3 regions of the Anoxybacillus sp. LAT27 genome follow, and region 3 is predicted to be linked to each of the others. Evidence: riboswitches for the same ligand, from Rfam matches in the RefSeq annotation. Region 3 holds a riboswitch; each other region holds the start of a gene.
What was found. Region 3 has a riboswitch for thiamine pyrophosphate ahead of tenA (thiaminase II). Riboswitches for the same ligand answer to the same signal wherever they lie in the genome.

Region 1 (7,432 bases), on a different contig from region 3:
AATACCGCGGAATGCAAGTTTTCCTTCTCGAACAGTGAAGCTTTCTAGCCTGTTCAATCTTTTGAAAAAGCTTTGGGCATTGGAAAAATACTCTTTTTCCTCTGAAGATGGATTTGGAGATTGATAAGGGAGACAGTGATAGTAGTACGTTCTCAGAAGCAAGTGGTCGTTAGCCATAGCTGCAGCAAGCTTACCATAATCAATTTTTGCTTTTCCATGCCATTTCAATACGTTGTCAAGATATCCGCCATCAATAAATAAGGCGATGCGTGAATACAAAAACATCCCTCCTCACATGAAAAACAAAAGGAGCGACACGATGCCGCTCCCTTCTTGACCTGCCATCCATATGAACGACAGCGTTTATTCTATGCACAATTATACAACAAAAACACGACATGTCAACACACCATCCTTGTAACGCAACGAGCTCGCCTATTGCATAGTGGTAAAACAAAAACCCATAGCCCCTCCCGCTATGGATCGACTCCATTCACAAAACTTCAGGCGGGTTGGCACTCCCGCATCTCCACCGAGGGCGATGGCTGCCTGTTCCATCCTCTGAACGCTTTGTGTGATTTTTATCTACTACACTGTTATTGTCAACTCCATATCGTGTACCATGTCTAGCTGAAGCTGTTTCATTGTCGTTGTCAGCGTTCCACGCACACAAATGTTTACTTTTAACTGTGGATTGGCCTTCGGGTAAATAAATTGAATGTTAGCTTTATATGCCCCACTACTTTCTTCAATAAGCCAAAACATAAATTCACTATAAAAAGCAGGGATATATCCTAATTTTTCCCCTTGTTTCGTCAATACGACAACCGCTTTCGGATCTTGTTCATTTGTCGATTCTAGTTGAAATATCACATCGTCCCCTACTTGCAACCGATCAAGTACTCGTTCCCCTTCATAATATCTCCATCCAGCAATGTAAAAATCAAAGTCAAACTCATTGCCGTATACATAAATGGGTGGTACAAACTCATACGTGTCCGTCGCCAGTCTTCCACCAGTAGCACGCAATAAATCCATATTTGTATAATCATCGGATAAGCCGTGTGCCCCTAGAATTTCTTGAAAATCCGGACGACGACGATTCAGGAAGACGTCTTTCAAAAGGACCAAACAAACGCTCGGATACATAAACTTTATTTACATCTGGGAAAGCTAAATGTAGATGATATCCGTTTTTTAATGCTTCGATAACTCCTCTTCTCTTTGCATGCTTCTCATAATAAAACATGTATTTTCCTTCATGATGCACTAAATTGCCTACATGATATCGCTGACGAGTACGTTCATTTTGCCAAATAAGCCAAAGCACAAAAGGTCGAATCATGTTTTCACCTCCGCAGATCAAAATCTTCCGCAATCGTAAAGAATAAATCACCGCCTTCGTAAAACTCTGCATTAGCAACAACGAAATTTTCCAGTAAACAACCTGTTAAACCATTATAAATTGCTAAATGTGCCTTCATTGTATTTATCCCTATCAACTCCCCTAACTTTGAGGCAACAACTTCTGCCCACGCTTCTCCTGTATTTTCTTTCGGAATTTTAAACAAATATCGTTTTTCGTTATGTGGACTAACTAACCAAAACTTTTGTCTTGTTCCAGATGCTTGCCTTTTATCATCTTTTTCCCAATGGCTAACGTCTAGTATATTCACAAACCCCATCCCTTTTTGACCACTTATCTTCTAAATAAAAACATAATTTTCTCCTTTACTTCGTCATCCTCACCAAAAATCCTGCCCATGCAAAAAACACCAGGGCCCCCTGGTGCTCTGGTGCTAGCAACATGTTTGTTTGTCGTCTTCGCAACAATCTTCTTGCTCTTTGCAGCAGTCCTCTTTCCCCTCGCAACAATCTTCCTTTTTCTCGTCATCTTTAACCTCAATAATTTGCACATCGCAACAACCTTTTTCTTTTTTCTCAAACAATTTTTTAAACATACGAATCTCCTCCATGTTTTATATGATGTAAAACAAAAATCCTGACAAAGTCGCCATCGAGATGACCGAGGCGATGAACGCCCAAACGAGTTTCTTATGAAAAATGCTATGCAGTAGTGTAATCTCTGGTAAACTTGCGCCCGCAGAGCTAATCATAAGCGCCATGAATGAATACGCCGATGCCAGCCCCGATGAATAAATATACTTTACAATATTTTTATTATGTGATAGATTGTTCTTAAAGTTCATAATTTTTCATCTACTAGGGGAGTCCAATAGCTTGGACTGAGAGAAGAACGCGCAAAAGTTCTTTGACCCTTCGAACCTGATCTGGGTGATGCCAGCGTAGGGAAGTAGATGGTGCAAGTGTTGTTTGCTTGTGCTATTTGCGGACAAAATCAGGTTCTCATTACGGAACCTGATTTTTTTTACGTGTTGGCATGACTCCGACAAAAACAAAAAAGGAGAGAATGTCGATGAACAATTTATTTTCACAGATGCATTTCCCTGCAAGTAAAAAAGTGTATGTACAAGGAACACGTGAAGATATTCGTGTTCCAATGCGTGAAATTCAACTAACACCAACAAAGACAGAAACATCCATACGAGAAAATGAACCGATTCGAGTATATGACACAAGTGGACCGTATACAGACCCACTTTTTAACCCGAACATTCATAAAGGACTACCAAAATTAAGGGAAAAATGGATAGCAGAACGTGGTGATGTAGAAGAATACAATGGTCAAACACCTAAAACGAAATTGCCTTTCGAACGAAGACCTCTTCGTTCGAAAAAAGGAAAAACGGTCACCCAAATGCATTACGCAAAACGAGGGATCATTACACCTGAAATGGAATTTGTTGCGATACGTGAGCAAATGGATCCAGAGTTTGTTCGTCAAGAAGTGGCGGCAGGACGGGCAATTATCCCAGCTAACATTAACCATCCTGAAAGTGAACCGATGATTATAGGGAATAAATTCCACGTTAAAATTAACGCAAATATCGGGAATTCAGCTGTGACATCCTCGATGGAGGAAGAAGTTGAAAAGATGCTTTGGGCCATTCGTTGGGGTGCAGATACGATCATGGACTTATCAACAGGAAAATATATACATGAAACAAGAGAGTACATTATTCGAAACTCACCTGTTCCCGTAGGTACTGTGCCTATTTATCAAGCACTAGAAAAAGTGAACGGTGTTGTGGAACGTTTATCATGGGACATTTATAAAGAAACGCTCATTGAACAAGCAGAGCAAGGTGTCGATTATTTTACTATTCACGCTGGGGTGCTACTTCGTTACATTCCATTAACAATTAATCGAACGACAGGTATCGTCTCACGCGGAGGTTCCATCATGGCGCAATGGTGTTTAGCGCATCATGAGGAGAACTTTTTATACACTCACTTTGAAGAAATTTGTGAAATTTTAAAAACTTACGATATTGCCATTTCCCTCGGAGACGGATTGCGTCCTGGATCGATCGCAGATGCGAACGACGAAGCGCAATTTGCCGAACTACAAACACTTGGTGAATTGACAAACATTGCATGGGAACATGATGTTCAAGTGATGATTGAAGGTCCAGGACATATTCCGATGCATAAAATTAAAGAAAACGTTGATAAGCAAATTGAAATTTGTCATGGAGCACCTTTTTACACATTAGGTCCAATCACTACTGACATTGCGCCAGGATACGACCATATTACATCAGCCATTGGAGCAGCGCTAATCGGTGCTTACGGTACGGCTATGCTTTGTTATGTCACACCAAAGGAACATCTTGGACTTCCGAACAAAGAAGATGTACGCGAAGGTGTTATTGCCTATAAAATCGCCGCCCATGCGGCTGATTTAGCAAAAGGGCATCCTGGTGCACAAAAACGAGATGACGCTTTATCAAAAGCTCGATTTGAATTTCGTTGGAACGATCAATTCAACTTATCTTTAGACCCTGAACGCGCACGTGAGTATCATGATGAAACATTGCCAGCCGAAGGAGCAAAGCTCGCCCATTTTTGCTCTATGTGCGGTCCAAAATTTTGTTCCATGAACATTTCACATCAACTTCAAAAAACTTTGCAAGACGAAGGTATGAAAGAAAAGGCAAAACAGTTCATTGAACAAGGAAAATCATTATATACAAATGCCGTGCAAGTTGAGCGCTAGCGCTCAACTTGTGCTCGTTTAGTATGATAATGTTAATCTAAAACAAGTCGTGCACATGCTCCGTTCATGACACCCCAATCCATACGTACATAAAGAAAAAAACAAAAATCGCTGTTAACACTGTACCTAACAATGTTTCGTTATGAATATCACGGCCTTGGTGCAATTTCTTCAACAGCAATGCCAAATTAAAAAACCATAAACCTGCGATAATCGGTAAAACCACAAAGCAAAGGTAAATCATTCACTCATCCCCCTTTTTCCTCATTATAACAAATGCATGCACGATCACTACAAAAAAAGACAGAAGTCCACCGACTTCCGCCTTTTATGTTTATGCAATTTGAAGTGGCATATTTTCTTTTAGGCCAAGCGTTTCAGCAGCGAGCGTTTGGACATCGCGTAAAAGCGCTTCGTTTTTCATTAGCGATACGCCATATGATGGGATCATCTCTTTAATTTTCGCTTCCCATTGTTTCATTTCATTTGGGAAGCATTTTTCAATGACTTCAAGCATGACATGAACAGCCGTTGAAGCGCCTGGTGATGCACCGAGTAAAGCAGCAACGGAGCCGTCATGGGCGGCAACAACTTCCGTACCGAATTGAAGCGTTCCTTTGCCACCTGCTTCTGTATCTTTAATGACTTGCACGCGCTGACCAGCGATAATAACATCCCAATCTTCGCTTTTCGCATTCGGGATAAATTCGCGCAATTCTTCCATGCGTTGTTCTTTTGATAACATGACTTGTTCAATTAAATATTTTGTAAGCGCCATGTTTTTCGCCCCTGCTGCAAGCATCGTCAACACGTTGTGCGGTTTGACAGACGTAATTAAGTCGAATATCGACCCGTTCTTTAAAAACTTTGGTGAAAACCCAGCGAACGGTCCAAATAATAACATTTTCTCATTGCCTATGAATCTCGTATCTAAATGTGGGACAGACATCGGCGGTGCACCAACTTTCGCTTTGCCGTACACTTTCGCATGATGTTGAGTAATGATATCCGGATTGTTGCACACCATAAATAGTCCGCTTACCGGGAATCCACCGATTCCTTTTCCTTCAGGGATACCTGACTTTTGTAGCAAATGTAGGCTTCCGCCACCTGCCCCGATAAAGACGAACTTCGCTGTATGAACGTCAACTTCCCCAGTCGCTAAATTGCGCACCTTTACTTCCCATAAATTGTCGCTTGTCCGTTTCATATCTTCAACATGATGTTTATAATATAAATTGACATGCTTATGTTCTAAATGTTCAAATAACATGCGCGTTAAAGCTCCAAAGTTCACATCTGTCCCTGACTCCATGCGCGTGGCAGCAATCGGTTCTGTGACGATGCGGTCTTCCATCATCAGCGGAATCCACTCTTTCAATTTTTGCGGATCGTCAGAAAACTCCATCCCTTTAAATAACGGATGATTAGCCATCTGCTCAAAGCGCTTTCTTAAAAACGCGACGTTTTCTTCTCCCTGCACAAAACTCATATGTGGGATTGGCATAACAAAGTCCTTCGGGTTGCGAATGTGCTTATTTTGAACGAGATAAGACCAAAATTGTAGCGACTCCTGAAATTGTTCGTTAATTTTAATCGCTTTGCTTATATCAACTGATCCGTCCGCTTTTTCCACTGTGTAGTTTAGTTCACAAAGTGCCGCATGTCCGGTTCCGGCATTGTTCCATTCGTTCGAACTTTCATCTGCTGGTTGATCAAGTCTTTCAAACACCGTAATTTCCCACTCTGGCGCTAACTCTTTCAACAATGTCCCTAATGTCGCACTCATAATCCCCGCACCAATTAAAATGACATCTGTTTTCATCATTGGACCCCCTAAATCCCATCGATTCGATCAAAAACCTCTCCGCATTTATTATAACACATTTAAATTATAGTATGTCACTATTATTCTACATGATTACAAACATGTTAATATAATTAAATGATTACAAATGCACTTACATATGTTCGATAAAAAGAAACAATATTCTTTTTTTAATGATTTTACAAAATGATTTGATATTTTTCTAGTTCAATTCAAAAAAAAACGAACGAGGTTATCCCTTGTTCGTTTTACTCAGCCAGCGCTTCTTGTGTACGAATAAATTGATCGTAAAACGCTGCAAGCGATGTGTAGACGTACGGAATGAGCCATAAAAGTCCGATCCCGAACGTTATAATCGAGAGTAGCCCCCAGCCGATGAAGCTCAAATATAACAAAAATAGTTTTCCTTTATATCCTTTCATTCGTTTTTTACTTTCGCTAATCGCTTGAAGTGCACCGTATTCGGGATGATCTTTTAATAAAAAGAATGTTTGTGAATAAGATAACGATTTAATAATTCCAGGGATAATAAGTAGCAAACTCCACAAAAACACAAAAATACCAAATAAAACAGACGTGCCAATGAGTTTTAATGATAACTTCCCATCTTGATATACTGTAAACATTGGAGAGATTCGGACAGGTTCATGACGATACACATCTAAAAATACCCAATACACAACAACACTAAACGGAATGAGCGCAAGTGAAAGAAGCAGACTGACGATCGAAACAGATGTTGGCACGTTTTCTTGTTCAATCCATACGTCCCATCCTCCACTTAATACAACCTCAACTACCATAGGGAAAACGATGGTCACGAACGCATAAACAAGCATAAGAAGCACGGCACTGCCCCATTTTCCTTTCAACGCTTCCCTTGCTTCACGCCTTAACAATGATAATGTCATATGATAAAACCTCCTTTTACGTGATCGCACTTACACATATAGTCTATGCGCTTTTTACTCTAACATACTTATTTGAAAAATGCTATTGATCTTTTAGTAAATGAGATGAATATTTTCTATGTTTTGTATATAATGGGTGTATCCATTATAAGGGAGGAAAAGCAAATGAAAAGCATCAAACCTGGCCGTGGACCGTCCATGCAAGGATTTATCGGCAGTATCGCCACCATTTTATTCGGTATGTTTTGGACGTTTATGACTTTTTCTATTACGAAAGATTCTCCCATTCCAGGGTCACAAATCTTTCCTTTTTTCGGATTCGTTATCATTGGTATCGGTATTTTTCAAGCTGTGTATCATTATAAAAACGCTACAGGGAAAGAACGGATGTCGATCGTCGATATTGTAGAAGAAGACGAGGAAAAAGATCCGCTCAATACTCGTTTCGGTCATATCGAAGGAGAAAAGTTTTGTCCACACTGTGGAACGAACGTACAAGCAAACTTCCGCTTTTGTCCATCTTGCGGAAAAGCATTATAAATCCAAGTGATA
Region 2 (7,432 bases), on a different contig from region 3:
ATGACAATCTCATATAGTCGTTTTGTTTGTTCGTAAATATGTTCAGCACGGCAAATGGCCGAAATGACAGCAATTCCGTCTGCACCCGCTTCGATCACTTGTTTGGCTGTTTGTTCTGTAATTCCACCGATCGCAACGAGTGGAACACGTTTTTCATGGGCACGAATATGTTCAATCATTGTCAGTCCACATGCTTGCTTTGCATCCTCTTTTGAAACAGTTGGGAAAATCGGGCCTAATCCAACATAATCGGCGCAAGCAGCAAGCGCTTTTTTTACTTCATTTAAGTTGTGAACAGATACGCCTAAATATTTATCTCCTATGCGATCGCGAACGCGTTCAGCTACTTCGTCTTCTTGACCGACATGAACGCCATCTGCCTGTAAAGCGAGGGCCAAATCGACATCGTCATTCACGATAAAAGGAATATTATACATTCGGCATCGTTCAAGTAATTTCTCGGCTAAGCGGTATTTTTCAATTCCCGTAAGCGCCCCCTTTCCTTTTTCGCGAAACTGAAACATTGTAATACCGCCTTTAATTGCTTCATCAAGCACAGCGAGCGGATCTTTCGTACAATCGATACTTCCCATAACGAAATACAACGATAGCTTCTGCCTCATCATTTATTCCCCTTGAATACGCGCGTATTGATCAACTTCTTCTGCACTCGTTTCATGTAAAGCATTTAAAAAAGAAAGTTGAAAAGAACCAGGTGCTTTTGCTTGTTTGGTTGCTTTTTCAGCCGCCACACCGTAATAAGCGAGGGCAGCAACTGATGACATCATCATATCGTCTCCTATACCTGCAAATGCACCTAATACCGAACTTAACAAACAACCTGTCCCTGTTACTTTCGTCAACATCGCATCACCATTTGAGACGATTACAATACGTTCTCCATCGGTTACTATATCGTCTTTTCCTGTTATAACGACTACACAACGAAACATGAGTGCTGCTTTTTTCGCTACATCCACGAGGTCACTTTGAACGTCCCCTGCATCGACTCCTTTTGTACGTACTTGTTCACCCGCAATGCTCGCAATTTCCGATGCGTTCCCACGTAAAATCGAAATGTTTACTTCACGTAATATACGTCTGGCTGTTTCGGTGCGGTACGCTGTCGCACCAGCTCCAACAGGATCGAAAATGACAGGAATGTTTGCCTCATTTGCTGCTTTTCCGGCAATTAACATCGCCTCTACGTCTGTTTCGTTTAGCGTGCCAATGTTTAACACTAAAGCACGAGCTAACCGAACCATATCCGCTACTTCTTCTTTTGCATACGCCATAACAGGAGATGCGCCTACAGCAAGCAAACCATTCGCAACAAAATTGGTCACCACGACATTTGTCATATTATGTACGAGTGGTGACTCCTTTCTAACACGCATTAACCATTGTCCTACATTCATCATTCATTCCCCCTTAAAAAATAAAAACTAGTCGGACAGAATCGACTAGTTTGCATATCGAAAACATAGCCTACTTCCCTCCGCTGGTACAAACCAGATCAGGTTCAAAGGGTTGGAAAACTGATTGCGCGTTTTCCTCTCAGCCATCGCCATCCGGCACCCCTAGTAGTTTGATTGATTCAATTTTCTTTCATTTTAATACATTCTTTCTCTTGATTCAATATGGATTATTGTCAAATTTCGTTCATATTTTTGTATGAAAGTGTGATATGTATCACTTACGACGTACATATTTTCTCCTATTGTTAAAGTGTCAATAAGAAAAGGAGGGGTCATAATGTTTTGTCATCAATGTGAACAAACACCAACAGGGGGATGTACTGTTGTTGGAGTTTGCGGGAAAGATGAAACAATTGCAAGTTTGCAAGATACGATCGTATTTGCATTAAAAGGAATTGCAGCATATCGCACGCATGCCCATCAACTTGGGTATACCGATCCGTTCGTTGATACAACGACACATGAAGCGTTATATATGACGTTAACAAACTCTAACTTTAACGTACAAGAACATATAGACATGGCGATGAAAGTCGGGAGAGCAGCCATTCGCGTAATGGAACTACTCGATCGAGCACATACAGAACGACTTGGCATTCCTCAACCTGTTCGTGTAACGCAAAATAGAATTGAAGGAAAATGTATTCTCGTTACAGGACATAACTTATTTGCCCTTGAACAACTATTAAAACAAACAGAAGGAAAAGGAATTAACATTTACACACATTCCGAAATGCTCCCAGCACATGGTTATCCACAATTAAAAAAATATAAACATCTGAAAGGAAATGTCGGAAAAGCATGGTACGATCAACGTCGCCTATTTGAAAAATTCCCTGGTGCTATTTTAGCGACAACAAACTGTGTCATGCCGATAAAAGGTTCATATGCTGATCGCATGTTTTCATACGATGTAGCCGGATTAGAACATGTGCAAAAAATCGAAAATGATGATTTCACGCCGTTAATTGAGAAAGCGCTACAACTTCCAGAAGCAAACATTGAATCGGATGAAACGTTAGTGACTGGTTTCCATCACGAAACTGTAATTCAAATTGCACCAGAAATTATTCAAGCTGTAAAAGAAGGAAAAATTGAACGCTTTTTCGTTATCGCAGGTTGCGACGCTCCTGGAAAAGGCGGTGAATATTATCGCACGTTAGCTACATCGTTACCGAAAAACACTGTCATTTTAACGACATCCTGTGGGAAATTCCGCTTTAACGATGTCGACTACGGGGTTGTTCCTGGCACGAACATTCCACGATATATTGATTTAGGGCAATGCAACAACTCGATTTCGACTGTCAAAATTGCAATGGCGCTTGCGGAAGCATTCGGCTGTGAAGTCAATGAGTTACCGGTCAGCATCGTTCTTTCATGGTTTGAACAAAAAGCAGTTGCAATCTTACTCGGATTGTTTAGTTTAGGCATTCAAGACATTCGAATTGGACCGAAAGCACCGCACTTTATTTCTGAAGGCGTGCTACACGTATTGCAAGACATGTTCGGTCTCAAGCTCATCGGTAATGTAGAAGAAGATATGCAAGCGATGCTCGCACATTAAAAGGGCTGTTTCATCCAGCCCTTTTCACATTTACGAAGCTTTATTTAACCATACACTCATATTAAATCCTTCTTCTGTCACGTATCCATCGACACTCCATATTCGTTTTTTTGCTTTTTTCGCTTTTTCTTGTGCTTTATACAATTTTTTTGCATATTTTGTGTCCGGTTCAAATACGTAAGCAACACGCGCAAACCCTTCTTGTACAATTTTTTCTTGGTATAAAGTTCCATCTTCTAACCATATGTACGCAAGCAATCGACCATAACGATCGTACGGTTGTTCTTTTGCGCTTAGTTCAACTGTCACTTTTTTGTGAAGCAAAACGTCTTTAGCGAATTGTTTTGCCTCTTCGCCATACGCCTGTTTTTCGCGATACGTTTCGGGGGTATCGATATTTAGTAGACGAACCGTTACAATTTCGCCATCTTTTTTTATTTTTACTGTATCCCCATCAACAACATATTCTACTGTCGTAACAAATGTTTTCTCTTTATTTTGCGATGTACAACCGACAATAAAGACAATTGCCGTAAAAAACATAGCCCATTTTCTCATAAATGTGTCAGCTCACTTTTAAGATGTGAAATGTCCGACTCGCATTCCACGTCCCACTTTTCCCCGTCAAACGATACGATCGTCACACTCGTACCGTATACACGGCTATTTTTCCACAACTCCGCAAGCGTTTGTTGTTTCCAATATACAAGAAGCGTGCGAATCACCATGCCATGTGTAACGATAAGAATATGACCTTCTGAATGATTTTCAGCTATATGTTGGATCGTAGCAATAGCTCGACGTTGAACATCAAAAAACGTCTCGCCAATAATCGGCTTGTATGCATCTGGGTTATGATAAAAATGATAATGATTTTGCTCGTCGGATTGCGCAATTTCTGCAATTGTTTTCCCTTCCCAATCACCTAAGTGAATTTCACGTAGCCGTTCATCAAAATATATTGGCACATGACGTTGCCCTAAAACAATTTGTGCTGTTTCTTTTGTTCGATCGCTCGGACTACAATACGCAGCAGTAAATGGGACTGTACGAAACCGATCGTGTAAAAGTGCTGCCTGTTTTTTTCCCTTTTCAGTTAAAGGCGAGTCTTTCCATCCTTGCATGCGCTGTTGTGCATTCCACTCTGTTTCAGCATGACGAATGACGTATAATTTTAACACTTTACCTCCCCCTTCGAATGAAAAAAGCAAGCAATATTTGCTTACTTTTTCAGTATGACATATGTTGTGAAATTTGTGCAAAAAATATAGACTCTAACGATTTTCCATCTTGACAAAGCGCGGAAACCGAATCGTATATAAGCATTTGTCCTTGATGAATAAATACGACAGTATCTGCAATTTCCTCAACTATTGACAGCATATGTGTCGAAAAAATAATAGCTTTTCCCTTTTCCTTTTCCAAACGAATAAGTCGTTTAAATTCCCATACCCAATACGGATCTAAACCGTTTGTTGGTTCATCTAAAATAAGCAATGGGGCATCCGCTAAGAGCGCTTGCGCAAAAGCGAGCCGCTGTTGCATGCCTTTTGAATACATCCTTACTTGCTTATGTTGATCATTCGTCAGTCCGACAACATCTAAACATTGTTTCACCCGCTCGTCTGTTGCTCCTTGCCATTGTCCAAATAAAGATAACACTTCATAACCTGTTAAAAGCGGGGGAAATTGAAGATGATCCGGCATAAACGAAAACCATTGCTTGTCGTTGTTTTGAATTGGTTGTTCGTTTACATATATGTCTCCTTTCGTTGGTGGGAGCTGTCCGATTAGCATTTTAATAATCGTGCTTTTTCCTGCACCGTTACCGCCGCATAACGCTAAACATTGTCCTTCTTGAGCAGAAAAAGAAATGTTTTCTACTTTATTTTGTTCGTTATATATTTTCGTCAATTGTCTCACTTCAAGCATAACGTTTCCCTCGTTTCATCCATACGTTTACTAAAAACAACGGCACAATGATCCATATGCATGCGATTGCAATAAATGTAAGCTGGCCACTTGCACTCTCTGCCCATTTTGACCATTCATATAATTGCGGACCAAATAGTGCGCTACTTTTCAGAGCAGCCACGGTCCAAACACGCACGAGTTCAACCGGATTCAATATGATAGATAAAGCAAATAAAAAAATGGTCCATTGCTTTGGAACAATTGATAACAAAAATAATACGATAAATTCATAAAATAAAACGAAAAACCCCCAAATAAATAAACTAATACCGAGAGCTTGTAAACGATTAGAGGAAACAAGTCCAACGAATAAAGCAATCGCTAAAAAAATACTTGTTAATACAATGGTGAATACAAATGAAAGGAAAACAAACGTCGACCACGTCCCTCCTGTTGCAAAAAGAGCGATACTTGCACTTCCATACCCGAGCGCAACAACTGTCCATAGTGATAGGCAGCTCCCCACATATAAACCAAGCGTTAAAGAGTGAGTGGAAACCGGATATGTTAATATAAGCGATAATCGGCCGTCTTCCTTTTCCCCCGCAATAAACAAACTACCTGCTAATAAAGCAACGAGTGGGACAAGCAAAAGGGACAAATTTAATAAAGCCGCGGTCGAACGTGTAAATACTCCTGATGCCTCGTGTCCGCTACTTGCGATCACAGTTGATGATAAAACGGCAAACAAAACGGCAAAAGTGATAAGCCATTTGCTACGAATCATCATCATCCATTGGTACTTTATCGCTGTATTCATTGTTCAAATCCCCACCGATGTTTTTTTAATTGCTCATACGTCCATAACTCTCCATTTCCTTCTTGTTCCATGTATACTTTGGCATGTTTTTTGTTTGCAAATGAAACGACCCCATAATTCATCGGCGTCCAATAATTTGGATTGTATACAAAAACAGCGTGCTCAAGCTCAATCCACTCCCCGTTTGTTACATCGCGAACGTATTTCTTTGCAATGTCCTCGTTGCTTTTATTCATCCACTCGATCATGCACCCAATATCATCAAACTTATGCACCGTTCCATCTTTTAAAATTATTTCTGTAGCATATGGTTCTGCTGTTATACTCATATTACAAACTACACATACATCAATATCTGGATTAATTTCTTCAGGCTCGTACGTTTTCGCTCCACTACATGCGACGAGAAAACATACAAAGAAAAGGCTAGCAATTTTTTTCATGTGTCATTCTCCTTCCATATCCAATCATAAGCAAGCTGCTTACAAATAAAATGCTTCCAAACAGCAACAGTTTCCACGATCTTTCGGTTGTTTCGTTTTTATTGCGATCGACTTGTATAAGTGGGAAGCGGTCTTCCCCTTGCGCCTGTGCTTGCGTAAAAAATGACTCCGTTGTATCAAGAAGTGATAACGCCGGACTTTGAAAATAAAATTGCACACTTGGCCATTTCCGCAGCAGTCGACTATACATAGAACGAATGCGATGTGGGGTATCACCGACTCCATCATCGTTGAAATCATAGAACTGATAGGTGTCCCAATAATTTCCTTTACTTCCATCATCAAATGCAATGGGTGCTCCTTGGATAAGTGCATCTTCCATATTTCCTAAAAATTCATTTTTCACAACAATGATATCGGGATTTTCATATAAGCTGTGCAATGCACGATAGTTACCGATAAATTCATTGTCTTTTACATGACAATGACGTGCGTTTTGTAACGATAAAGCTGTGCTATTATACAGAAATGTATTGTTGTGCATCACTACATGTTCGCTATCGTAAATGAGCGCCCCGTATCCACGATAATCTAATTGTCTCTCAATCGTATTATGTTCAATCGTAAACTGCTTGGACATCATCATCATCATTCCATTAATATTTTCTGCGAGCACATTTTCTTTTGCCATCCCGCCTTCAGCATACATGAAATGAATGGCATAGCGTGCATTCGTTACTTCGTTTTTTTCGATCATTGTATGTTTAGCCCAATCTAAATAAATGCCATCTTGCACACGTGAAATATGATTTTCGCGCACAACAACCCCGCTTGTCTTCAATAGGTGAATACCGTTTCCTCGTTGAGCGAAATGAATATCTCGTCCACGAATGACATTGTTTAAAAGGTTGATATTTGTTCCTTTTTCTACATAAACACCGTAATGTACATGTTCTATACGTACGTGTTTTAACGTAACATGTGAACTTTTTTGAATGAGCACACCAGCTCCTTTTCCATATGCGCTGTTGCGAATCGTTAATCCTTCGACATGAACGCGAGGAGCACGAATTGTCACAACATATTCGCTTCCTTCCCCATCAACTACCGCTCCGGGTTCAGCAATGAGATGAATCGGCTTGCGAATCATAATCGGACCTTTGTATATCCCTTTTTTCACGATTAACACGTCGCCATCATGTGCTTCATC
Region 3 (7,432 bases):
GCCAACGCCATAAACGACTGCGACGTCCACTCGATCATTGACGATAATTTTTTGTGCTGGAACGTCTGCTTGAAGCAGTTTTTCCACAATCATGCTAATTTCTTTCGCTGAGCGATGCTTTTCACGAATATGAATGTAATCAACATATGAATGGACGAGCGATGAAATATGAACAAACGTATCCATCGACTGATTGCCTGTTGAGATGAGATGGAACTCTTTCATACTTACCGCACATCCTTTATCGCCACGTATGGGAACACGTCCGCAACGTAATATCCAGCTGCAACGATAACGCATATGACGATAAGTAAATAAATGTCATATTTCCCCATCGTCACTTCATAATAAAACGTCCGTGTTCGTTCATTTGTAAATCCTTTTGCTTCCATCGCCACCGCAATGCGCTGAGCGCGGCGAATACTTTGTGATAAAAGCGGGATCGCATATCGTTTCACCAATTCAAGTTTGCCACGAAACCCTTTCGCTTTGGCAGCCCGTCGCACCTTTAGCGCTTGATGAACCGTTTGAAATTCTTCTAACATGATCGGCAATAAACGAATAGCTGCTAAAAAACTATACGCATATTTCGGTTTCACTTTCGCTTGTTGCATAAGCGAGTAAAATAAAAGCACCGGCTTTGTCGTGAGCGCAAACATTAATCCGAAAATCGCAAACAAAAGCGTACGAAAGCCGAGGTGAACGCCGCGGTAAAAACTTTCTTCGGTAATATGAATCAGCCCCCAATGAAACCACGTCGTCTCCCCTTTTCCAAACAAAATCATCGACGACGACGTAGAAATGAAAATGAACAAAAACGGAGCAAAAAATAAAAGCATATGCTTCATCCGATAACCGCTAAACAACATAAATAAGGCGGTAAATCCGATCGTCCAGTTGATGAGTACGTTCGGATTATGGACAAAAACAATCACAACAAACATCGGCAAAAAGAAAAGCAATTTCGCTGTCGGATTCGTTTGATGCAACCATGTTTCGCGATGGTCAATGCCCCATCTCATCCTATTTCACCTCGTACAAGCATTCGCGGTGCAATCATTTCATCAGCGACAATCTTTCCGCTTTCAATGACCCATCGTCTTGTCGCGAATTCAGACACGATACGTTCATCGTGTGTTACCATGACAATTGCCTTTCCTTGTTGTCGATACGCTTCAAGCCATTCGAGCAGCGCAAACGTATTTTTTGCATCTTGTCCGAACGTCGGTTCATCAAGAAGCAATAGGCGATGTTGCTCCGTCACCGACGCAGCAACACTTAGTCGTCGCTTTTGCCCGATCGACAATTGGTATGGATGTAAATGCCGTTGCGCGCTTAAATGAAACCGTTCGAGCAGTTGCTCCACTTCCTTGGCTATTTCATGCTCTGGACGTTTTTCAAGACGGAAAGAGTACGCTAACTCATCATCTACACGATTTGTAACAAATTGAAACTCGGGGTTTTGGAACACAAAAGCAATGTTGTCATATAACAATTCTTCATGTTTGACAAGCTCTCCTTGCCAATACATATCGCCTTCTGTTCGAATAAGTTTCATTAAGCTTTGCAACAACGTACTTTTCCCTGCACCGTTTTCCCCTGTAACCGCAATCCATTCACCCGCATGAATCACTAACTCGTCGACCGCTATTTTTTCTTCTTTTTGTCGAAAGCCGCGAAGCGACTGTACATGTAAAAGAACATCCCCATGTGCATACGGTTGTTGCGCTGTTTTTGGCTTTTTATACGTTTCCCACACGTCTGGATGCCAAATCCCTTGTTCTGTAATAAACGAACGATACGTTGAAAAAATTTCATTCGTTCCGCCGTCAGCGATGATCTCACCATATTCGTTAAATAAAATGATGCGCTCGACAAAATTAACAATGTGATCAATTTTATGTTCAACAATGACAACGGTTCGATCCTCCGCCACTTCTTTTAACGTTTCCCACACCGCTTTTGTTCCTTCTTCATCAAGAAGTGCTGTCGGTTCGTCTAAACATAACACATCAGGTTCAAGCGCTAAAACTGACGCAATCGCTAACCGCTGTTTCATTCCTCCAGATAATGTTTGAATCGGTACATGAACGTGCGGAAGACGAAGGCGCACAAGGCGAAGCATGTGCGCTATTTTTTCTTCCATCTCTGCACGTGGCACACCGAGATTTTCGAGAACAAAAGCCATTTCTTCATCAACATACGGCATACAAAACTGGGCATCGGGATCTTGAAACACATAGCCTACACGATTTGGAATGTGCAGTTTACTCGCTTTCATCGGCACATCGATCGAGCGCGGAATAATGCCCGCCATCACTTGCAAAAGCGTGGATTTTCCGCATCCCGATGGGCCTAAAAGCAACACTTTTTCTCCTTTTTTAATCGAAAGCGATACATCGGTAAATAACCGCTTTTCTGCCCCCGGGAATTTTAAGCGCAATTGTTCGATATGGATCAATGATGTCACCTTCTATTTATCAAGCGAGTCGTAATCTTCTTTTGTCGTCGGACGCAACAATTGCGTCACACCTGTCGCTTCGAGCGCTTTCACAAGCGAATAAGCAAATACGCCAGCAATGATGATCGCTCCAATGAAACGCGCACCGATAAATAACGTTAAATTCCACCATGCTAATTGGTCGATATATCCTTTGTAAAAATCAAGCACTAATGAAGCGATCGTTGAACCAACCGCTGCAAGCGACACAACCGCCACATCAAAACGTTTATAGCGGAAAGCAGCGAAAACAAGCTCGGCGAGCAACCCTTGCACAAAGCCGTAAAATAGCACCTCAAGCCCCCATTCAGAACCAGCTAAAAACTCTCCTGATGCCGCAGCCACTTCCGCAAGTAGCGCCACTCCTGGTTTACGAATTAATAAATAGGCAACAGTTGCCGCAATGAACCACATGCCATAAATGAGTTGATCAAGATGAAGTCCAAGCGGTTTTACCGCATAGTAAAGCGGTCCCCACACTTTATACACAATCCCAAACACAATCGCCACCACAACGGTCGTTAATACGTCTGTTAATTTAAGCCCTTTCGTTTGCATAAACATCCTCCTCTTCAATTGGCCAACGTTCTAATTTGTACGCCATGTCCCAAAATAAATATTCATATTGACTGCTGATCACAAAGTGTTGCTTCATCCGCTCTAACTCTTTTTCGCTAGCTGTTTTTGCGATGTCGTTTAAACGCGCAATTTGTTGTTCGACAAGCTGTTTGAACCAGTCAGAGCCGTACGCTTCAATCCATTGTGCATAAATTGGATGATTCGGCTTACAATGTTTTAACCGCTCACCAATTTCGTAATACAACCAATAGCACGGTAAAATGGCAGCTAATACATCGCCAAAACGTCCTGCAAACGACGCGCGATACATGTGGGACGTGTACGCATACGCAGTTGGAGCAGGAACAAACGACGCCTTTTCTTCTTCTGTAATGCCGAGCTCTTTCATAAACGTTTCATGTAAACGAAGCTCAGCTTCATACGTACTTTGCGCATGATGCGCCATGCTTGCGGTCGTTTGTAAATCATCAGCCATCGCCCCGCCAAGCGCTTGCACTTTTGCAAAGTGTGTCAAATAATATGAATCTTGTAATACATAATAACGAAAACAACGTAAATCAAGTGTTCCTTCCCCGAGCTCCTTCACGAACGGATGATGAAAGCTCGCTTCCCAAATCGGATCGACAGCTTTGCGCAACTGCTCTGAAAACAACATAACCTCTCCCCCTTAAGAAAAATAAAAAACCACTTTCTTTGCGCAAAGAAAGTGGTTGTAAACGATGGAAATTAATAAAAGACACACTTCGCACCGTTTCCACTTCCCTACGCTGGTATGATCCAGATCAGGTTCTAAGGGTCTCAAAGGCACACTTTGATCTCAGCCTATCTAAAGGCCCCCCTAGTGGAATCATTTGCATCATTCACTTTGTCACTAATATTAGCATATTTCATGGAATTGTCAAATATTTTTCTCCACCATTTGCGCGCATCGTGTTCTTCCTGTATGCTAAAGTAGCGAATATATAGTCAGGAGTGGGATGTATGGCAAATGTATTTTTAAAACGAAAAAGAAAAAAACGGCTCGAGCTTGGACATCCGTGGGTGTTTCAAAGCGAAGTCGATTATATTGAAGGAGATTTTGAACCGGGGGATTTCGTCAACGTATATAACCATCAACGTCACTTTTTAGCGAAAGGATATATTAATCCAAAATCACAAATGATCGTGCGCGTGTTAACGCAAAATCCAAACGACGAATTAAACGCGCAATTTTTTATGAACCGTATTCGTCAAGCATGGGCGTATCGCGAACGGATGATTCCGGGCGTTCGTTCATGTCGCGCCGTTTATGGAGAAGCTGATTTTTTACCTGGGCTCATCGTTGATAAGTACGAAGATGTGCTCGTTGTGCAAATTTTATCGCTCGGCATGGAAAAAAGAAAAGAATGGATTTTACAAGCGCTTCTTGACGTTTTTCAACCGAAAGCGATTTATTTGCGCAACGACGTTCACGTGCGCGAATTAGAAGGATTAAAACAAGAAAAAGGATTTTGGTACGGCACGTGCGATACGAACGTACAAATTGAAGAAAACGGCGTGAAATACATTGTCGATATCGAAAACGGACAAAAAACAGGATTTTTCTTCGATCAACGTCAAAATCGTGCTGCCATCAAACCGCTGATTACAAGCGAATCAACCGTGCTCGATTGTTTTACGCATACAGGTTCATTTATGTTAAACGCCTGCTTATACGGAGCAAAACATGTGACCGCTGTCGATATTTCTGAACATGCGATTGAAACAGCAAAGCGAAACGCAGAGTTAAACGGATTTACAAATGTGGATTTCGTCGTTGCGAACGCGTTTGACTACTTACGCGAATGCGTACAACAGGGGAAAAAATGGGATGTCGTCATTATTGACCCACCAGCGTTTGCAAAATCCGCTCATGCGGTGCCAAAGGCGCTTGCCGGCTACAAAGATATTAATTTAAACGGCTTAAAGTTAGTGAAAGACGGCGGCTTTTTCGTGACGGCAAGTTGTTCGTATCATGTGCATCCAGATATGTTTCAAGCGATGGTTACAGAAGCAGCGTTTGATGCGAAGAAAATTTTACGTCAAATTCATTGGAGCGGTGCAGGATACGACCATCCAAAACTACTTGCCGCCGATGAAGGCAATTATTTGAAATTTGCCATTTACGAAGTACATTCACGTAAGTAACAGGTTGGCTCATGCCAACCTGTTTAAAAATGGACAAAATGATTGTGCACACATGACACAAAAACAGGGTATACTATAATTGAAAACGCTTTCTAAAGAGGTGATGACAATGGCATTAAAAACAATTTGTCCAAAATGCTTCGGAAAAAAGAAAATGAAAATTTGTTTATCGCTTTATAAAACATGCTCACTATGCAACGGGACAGGGAAAATTCAACAAACACCAACGAAACGAATTAGTTAAAAAGCACTTCGCACAAATCGTTCATGCGAAGTGCTTTTCGTTTATGCGACCGCTTTTCGTTGTTTTTTTTTCGCTTGCGCCCGCAAAATTTTTGCGGATAAATAAATACCCGTCCCTGTTAAAATAATAATTGAAATGGCAGCGGCATCGATGATAAGGCGGTTCCAAAGACCAAGTTTGCCAACATGAATAGCACGCACAAATGAGGCAAATTTATTGACTTCTTTTTTCACAACTGTACCGTCTGGCGCAATCGTCACTAACGTCCCGTCTTTATCGTTCAACCGTACCATATACATCCCATGATTCATCACGACACCAACTTCATCCATGGAAAACGCACCGGATTCACTCGCTTTTTTTACTGCATCGATCATATTTAACTGCGCATGTCCACCTCCATCACCATGCGCATGTTCATGGCTACCATGCGAATGTCCACCCATGCCCATTAACCAACGCTCAGTCAACAACAATCCTGTCACCGCTTCCAAAAGTAAAAAAACCGAACAAATGAGTCCAATCCATAAATGCAAATTGCGCGTTTTTTTCATCTGTCTTCCTCCAACTTCACTTATGTTTTACACATGTAAATGTAAAATACGAATTTGCGAGAAGTTTGAAAAGTACGTGAAAAAAATGTGAAAATCCCCTTTTCCATGTCGGAAAAGGGGATTTTCATTATTTCACCAAATATACACGCGCTTCATACGGACGCAATGTAAAGCGTGTCGCATGTTTATGCGGTTTTACATCGTAGTTTGCTAACACCAATTGCTCGCTATTTAATTTCAATGAATCGTAACGATACATTGTTTTTCGGTCTGTTAAGTTCACGATGACGATCGCTTTTTCATCACCTAACGTGCGCGTATATGCGTAAATTGCTTTATGGTTTTCTAATATTAAATCGTATGTTCCGTAAACAAATACGTCATGTTGTTTACGGAGTTGAATCATGCGTTTGTAAAAGTTTAACACAGAGTTCGGGTCGTGCAACTGTTTTTTGACATTAATTTGTTTATAATTTTCATTCACACCAATCCAAGGTGTTCCTGTTGTAAATCCGGCGTTTTCATCATCAGACCATTGCATCGGCGTGCGTGAATTGTCACGACCGTTTTTCCAAATCCATTGCATCACTTCTTCATGAGAACGCCCTTTAGCACGTTCAATACGATAATAATTTTTGATGGCGACATCATCATATTCATCAATCGTTTCAAATCGGACGTTCGTCATGCCAATTTCTTGCCCTTGATAAATAAACGGCGTTCCTTGCATAAGGAAATATAATGCCCCTAATGCTTTGGCACTTTCAACAAGATATTGTTCGTCATTTCCCCACGTCGACACCGAACGCGGTTGGTCATGGTTTTCAAGGAATAGTGCGTTCCAGCCAACACCTTCTAATCCTTTTTGCCATTTCGTTAATACACGTTTTAATTTCCGAACATCGACACCGCCATCTGTTCCTTTTTGCCAAAGTCCAAGATGCTCAAACTGAAAAATCATATTAAAAATGCCGTTTTCTTCACCGACCCAATCTTCTGCCTCCTCGACCGTTACTCCGTTCGCTTCTCCAACTGTCATAATGTCATAACGCGCAAACGTTTGCATTTTCAACTCACGAAGATAGTCCATAATCCCTTCTTGATTCATATGTCCGTCAAATGAAGGGACATAGTCAAGCCCTTTTGGATTCGGTAAATCAGGGAGACCTTCTTTTTTCTTAATGTGTGAAATCGCATCAACACGAAACCCATCAATGCCTTTATCGAGCCACCAATTAATCATGTCATATAACGCACGACGAACATCTTCATTTTCCCAATTTAAATCCGGTTGCTTCGTTGCAAACACATGCAAATAATATTGATCCGTCGCCTCGTCATATTCCCAAGCAGAACCGCCAAAAATGCTTTCCCAATTGTTCGGTTCTT

Region 1: another riboswitch for thiamine pyrophosphate. It lies ahead of thiC (phosphomethylpyrimidine synthase ThiC); the one in region 3 lies ahead of tenA (thiaminase II).
Region 2: another riboswitch for thiamine pyrophosphate. It lies ahead of thiM (hydroxyethylthiazole kinase); the one in region 3 lies ahead of tenA (thiaminase II).

Annotation. Positions count from the first base shown of each region.
Region 1 covers NZ_JAIWYK010000068.1:41,956-49,387, reverse strand. The annotation lists gene LD028_RS06290 (NYN domain-containing protein) at 1-279, opposite strand, end outside; partial or broken gene LD028_RS06285 (HIRAN domain-containing protein) at 589-1,345, opposite strand; gene LD028_RS06280 (HipA domain-containing protein) at 1,350-1,676, opposite strand; gene LD028_RS06275 (hypothetical protein) at 1,800-1,961, opposite strand; partial or broken gene LD028_RS06270 (permease) at 1,980-2,126, opposite strand; TPP riboswitch at 2,216-2,330, shown strand; gene thiC (phosphomethylpyrimidine synthase ThiC) at 2,438-4,141, shown strand; gene LD028_RS06260 (hypothetical protein) at 4,206-4,385, opposite strand; gene mqo (malate dehydrogenase (quinone)) at 4,476-5,966, opposite strand; gene LD028_RS06250 (DUF975 family protein) at 6,218-6,880, opposite strand; gene LD028_RS06245 (zinc ribbon domain-containing protein) at 7,046-7,420, shown strand.
Region 2 covers NZ_JAIWYK010000076.1:24,662-32,093, reverse strand. The annotation lists gene thiE (thiamine phosphate synthase) at 1-626, opposite strand, end outside; gene thiM (hydroxyethylthiazole kinase) at 627-1,421, opposite strand; TPP riboswitch at 1,477-1,592, opposite strand; gene hcp (hydroxylamine reductase) at 1,756-3,045, shown strand; gene LD028_RS07895 (thermonuclease family protein) at 3,076-3,603, opposite strand; gene LD028_RS07890 (histidine phosphatase family protein) at 3,600-4,226, opposite strand; gene LD028_RS07885 (ABC transporter ATP-binding protein) at 4,276-4,977, opposite strand; gene LD028_RS07880 (ABC transporter permease) at 4,970-5,779, opposite strand; gene LD028_RS07875 (nitrous oxide reductase accessory protein NosL) at 5,776-6,222, opposite strand; gene LD028_RS07870 (right-handed parallel beta-helix repeat-containing protein) at 6,206-7,432, opposite strand, start outside.
Region 3 covers NZ_JAIWYK010000422.1:41,989-49,420, reverse strand. The annotation lists gene tenI (thiazole tautomerase TenI) at 1-225, opposite strand, end outside; gene LD028_RS11150 (energy-coupling factor transporter transmembrane component T family protein) at 228-1,022, opposite strand; gene LD028_RS11145 (ABC transporter ATP-binding protein) at 1,019-2,470, opposite strand; gene LD028_RS11140 (ECF transporter S component) at 2,474-3,064, opposite strand; gene tenA (thiaminase II) at 3,039-3,734, opposite strand; TPP riboswitch at 3,822-3,929, opposite strand; gene LD028_RS11130 (class I SAM-dependent rRNA methyltransferase) at 4,061-5,245, shown strand; gene LD028_RS18025 (hypothetical protein) at 5,355-5,489, shown strand; gene LD028_RS11125 (PepSY domain-containing protein) at 5,531-6,043, opposite strand; gene LD028_RS11120 (glycoside hydrolase family 13 protein) at 6,171-7,432, opposite strand, start outside.